2 regions of the Micromonospora sp. NPDC048894 genome follow, and region 2 is predicted to be linked to the other one. Evidence: riboswitches for the same ligand, from Rfam matches in the RefSeq annotation. Region 2 holds a riboswitch; the other holds the start of a gene.

Region 1 (2,196 bases), on a different contig from region 2:
CGCTGATCGGCAGCCCCAACCCCTGCTGGTACGACCAGAGCCGGCGGGCTTCGGCCAGGTCGTCCCCGGTGAGCCCGACGACGAGGGTGCCGTCGGTGCGGTAGCCGAACTCCCTGCCGGTGGCGGCGGTCAGTTCGGCGGCGAAACCCGGCCAGCGGGCGGCGGACGCGGTGAGCAGCCCGGTCAGTTCCCGTTCCCCGAAGTACGCCTCGGCGACCGGGGCGAGCATCCCGGCGGCGACCCGGGACGCGCCGGAGCCGGGGGCCGGGTCGTGCACGGTCACCCGCAGGCCCCGGGTGGCGCAGCGCCAGGCGATCGCCAATCCGACCGGCCCCGCGCCCACGATGGCGACGTCGGGCCGGGTCAGCACGTCAGTGCCGCGATCAGTTCGGCGGTGGCCCGGCCCGGGTCGGCGGCGGTGGACAGCGCCCCGACCACCGCCACGCCGTACGCCCCGGCGGCCCGCAGCGCCGGCACGGTGGCGGCGGTGACCCCGCCGATGGCGATCACCGGCACGGCGACGGCGGCGACGACGGCGTGGATGCCGGCGGGGCCGATCGGGTCGGGCAGGCCGGTCTTGGTGGCGGTGGGATGGCACGGGCCGACGCCCAGGTAGCTGGCCCCGGCGGCGACGGCCCGGGCGGCGGCGTCCGGTTCCCGGGCGGTCGCGCCGAGCACGGCGGCGGGGCCGAGGACCCGGCGGGCCGCCGCGACGGGCAGGTCGTCCGCGCCGACGTGGCCGCCGTGGGCGTCCACCGCGAGGGCGACGTGCAGCCGGTCGTTGACCAGGCAGGTCGCCTCGTACGGCACGCAGAGCGCGCGTACCCGTCGGGCCAGGTCGTACGCCTGCCGGTCGGTGGTGTCGTCGGTCACCCGGACCTGGACGACGAGGTCGGCGCGGGCCACCGGGAGGGCGGCCCGTACGACGGCGAGCGGGTCGCACCCGGGGCGGGTGTCGGTGATCAGATGCAGTCGGCCGAGGGACGGCACGGCAACTCTCCTCCCTGCGCCGGCATTACCCGGATCAGGTTCGACGGTCGGGGGCTCTCAGCCCCCCTCTCAGCCCGGTGTACCGGGCTCCCGTGGGTCACGTGCCTGTGACCGTACGACAGATCCGCTGATCCGCCAAGGGGTGTTAGATTGATCCAGGACTATCAATGCGTACGGTTGTGGGCTTGTATCCACATAAGCCGGAAAAGCGAGTCGCCGATACCGAATCGTTACATGCTCATGCCTTGCCGGAAACCAATCCAGCGGCGCTAATTTGTTCAACCGATCGACATTATTCCGGTGCGGAGCCTCGGCGTGGCCCGCACCTGATCGCCACTGGTGCGGACCTCGGCGGGCCCACACCGATCCGACCGGGGACGGTCTGCGGCGAGTCGTCCCCATGCCCCCACCACTGTCCAGCACGGACAAAAGGAGCATGGAGTGTCTCCATCCCGCCATCGCCGCGCCCGTCGCGGCCCACTGGGTGCCGGTCTACTGGCCCTCTCCCTACTCGCCAGCGGCCTGATCGGCGGCACCGCCGCCCAGGCCGCTCCCGTCGCGGCGGCCCAGCCACAGGCCGCACCGGCACCGGCGGCAGCCGCCGCCGAACCCTTCTCGGTCCTGGTCTTCTCCAAGACCGCCGGATTCCGGCACGACGCCATCCCGGCCGGCATCGCCGCGATCCAGAAGCTCGGCACCGACAACGGGTTCACCGTCGACACCACCGAGGACGGAGCCGCCTTCAACGACACCAACCTGGCGAAATACCAGGCGGTGATCTGGCTCTCCACCACCGGTGACGTCCTCGACGCCACCCAGCAGGCCGCGTTCGAGCGCTACATCAAGGCCGGCGGCGGCTACGCCGGCGTGCACGCCGCCTCCGACACCGAGTACGACTGGGCCTGGTACGGCAACCTGGTCGGCGCGTACTTCTCCGGCCACCCCGCCAACCAGCAGGCCACCGTCAAGGTCGAGGACCACGCGCACCCGTCGACCGCCGACCTGCCGGACCGCTGGTCCCGGTTCGACGAGTGGTACAACTTCCGCACCAACCCGCGCTCCAAGGTGCACGTGCTGGCCAGCCTGGACGAGAAGTCCTACAGCCCGGGTGCCGGCGCGATGGGCGCCGACCACCCCACCGCCTGGTGCCAGGACTACGACGGCGGTCGGTCGTGGTACACCGGCGGCGGCCACACCCAGGCGTCG
Region 2 (2,196 bases):
GGCCAGCACCATGAACCGGTAGTCCCCCGTGACGTGCCGGGCACAGGCCTGCGCGGCGGTACGCCCTACTGCCACGTCCCGGTCGCTCCACACGTAGCTGGTCGGCACCGGCACCGGACCGACCGCCTTCAGGTCCCGCCCCGACATCGCCCGGTACCAGTTCAGCGCCCCGGTCAGCGCGCCCGGCCCGCGCATCGGCTGGGCGTAGCGGGCCACCCGGGCGGAGTCACCGACGCCGGCCAGCAGCCGACGCAGGACCACCGCCCGCCCGGCCAGCAGCACCCGCTCCGCCAGGCCCGCCCGGCGGAACAACGTCATGTACGCCGAACGCGCCCGCTGCCGACGGTCGGTGGACAGCGCGTACCCGAAGGCCGCCGGATGGGGCACCGAGACCGCGGTGAGGGTACGCACCCGCTCCGGGTGCCACGCGGCCAGCGCCCAGGCGACGATCGCCCCCCAGTCGTGCCCCACCACGTGCGCGGTGTCGACGCCCAGCGCGTCCAGCACCGCCACCGCGTCGGCGACCAGTTCCGGCAGCCGGTAGCCGGCCACCTCCGTGGGACGGGCCCCGGGCGAGTAACCCCGCTGGTCGGGGGCGTACGTGCGCAGCCCGGCGGCGTGCAGGGCGGGCACCACCGCGTCCCACTCCCCGCCGTGCTGGGGGAAGCCGTGCAGCAGCAGCACGACCTCGCCGCCCTCGGGCCCACCGGCCCGTACGTCGAACGTCAGTCCCCGCGCCGCCACCCGCATGACCGGCAGCCTACCCAGCGCCCCGGTGTGCGCCCGGGACGTCGAATGCCGGGAACCATGACCTGCTGGGCCGTTGCCGCAGGTCGGTGCTAGCGTCTGCCGAGACAACTTCACATCCGACAGGGGAGCGCACAGCGCTGAGAGTGCGGGCACCGCCCGCAGACCCTCGAACCTGATCTGGGTAATGCCAGCGCAGGGAGTTCGGTCGACCTCCAGCCGCGCCGCCGTCCGGCAGCCGCCGGGCGCGGCGTGCGTCTTCTCCTGGTTCGATCGCTGGACTGGGAGCACCGACATGCCGCACACCACCACCAACAGCAACCGGTGGCGCACGATCGACATCGTGGTCGCCGCCGTGATCGCCGTGGCCTTCGGCGTCATCTTCTGGGCCTGGGGCCTGGTCTGGAAGGCCGCCGACCCGGCATTCGCCGCCGCACCCGCCAGCCAGGCGGTGATGTACGGCGTGTGGCTGGTCCCGGCGGTCCTCGGCGGCCTGGTGATCCGTAAGCCGGGGGCGGCCCTGTTCTGCGAGGCCGTCGCCGCCACCGTCTCCGCACTGCTCGGCGCGGAGTGGGGCGGGATCACCATCGTGCAGGGGCTGATCCAGGGCCTCGGCGCGGAGCTGGCCTTCGCCGCGTTCCGCTACCGGTCGTTCCGGCTGCCGGTGGCGGTGCTGGCCGGGGCGTTGACCGGGCTGAGCGCCGCCCTGTTCGACTTCTTCGTCTGGAACGCCGAGTACGCCCTGACCAGCTACCGCCTGCCGTACGCGGCGTTGACCGTGCTCAGCGCAGCCGTCGTCGCCGGGGTCGGCGGTTGGTACCTGACCCGCGCGCTGGCCGAGACCGGAGTGCTGGACCGGTTCCCCGCCGGCCGTGACCGCACCCTGGTCTGATCCTCTCCTGACGATCATGGAGGTGCCGGCGACGTGGCGAGTGTGAGGCTGGTCGGCTTCGGCTGGCGGCACGCCGGTCGGCGGGCCTGGGCGGTACGCGGGGTGGACCTGCGCATCGACCACGGGGAGCGGGTGCTGCTGCTGGGGCCGTCCGGGGCCGGCAAGAGCACCCTGCTGGCCGCGCTGGCCGGGCTGCTGCCGGCGGACTCCGGCGAGCAGGAGGGCACCGTCGAGATCGACGGCCTCGACCCGGCCAAGGCCCGCGAACGGGTCGGCACCGTCTTCCAGGACCCGCAGTCCCAGCTGGTGATGGCCCGCTGCGGTGACGACGTCGCGTTCGGCCTGGAGAACCGGGGGGTGGCCGGCGACGAGATCTGGCCCCGGGTGGACGAGGCGCTGCGCCGGGTCGGTTTCCCCTACCCCCGGGACCGGCCCACCGCGGCGCTGTCCGGCGGCGAGCAGCAGCGGCTCGCCCTGGCCGGGGTGCTGGCGCTGCGGCCGGGGCTGCTGCTGCTCGACGAGCCGACGGCCAACCTCGACCCGGCCGGGGCGGAGCT

Evidence for each region. A riboswitch is a leader RNA that binds a small molecule or an ion and turns the genes downstream of it on or off. The one in region 2 is predicted to bind thiamine pyrophosphate.
Region 1: linked by a shared signal. The riboswitch ahead of thiE (thiamine phosphate synthase) and the one ahead of AB0C22_RS16425 (ECF transporter S component) in region 2 are both predicted to bind thiamine pyrophosphate.

The regions. Positions count from the first base shown of each region.
Region 1 is NZ_JBEZFY010000017.1:46,979-49,174, forward strand. It holds gene thiO (glycine oxidase ThiO) at 1-370, opposite strand, end outside; gene thiE (thiamine phosphate synthase) at 364-990, opposite strand; TPP riboswitch at 985-1,093, opposite strand; gene AB0C22_RS27440 (ThuA domain-containing protein) at 1,432-2,196, shown strand, end outside.
Region 2 is NZ_JBEZFY010000006.1:411,515-413,710, forward strand. It holds gene AB0C22_RS16420 (alpha/beta fold hydrolase) at 1-750, opposite strand, end outside; TPP riboswitch at 862-967, shown strand; gene AB0C22_RS16425 (ECF transporter S component) at 1,043-1,639, shown strand; gene AB0C22_RS16430 (ABC transporter ATP-binding protein) at 1,673-2,196, shown strand, end outside.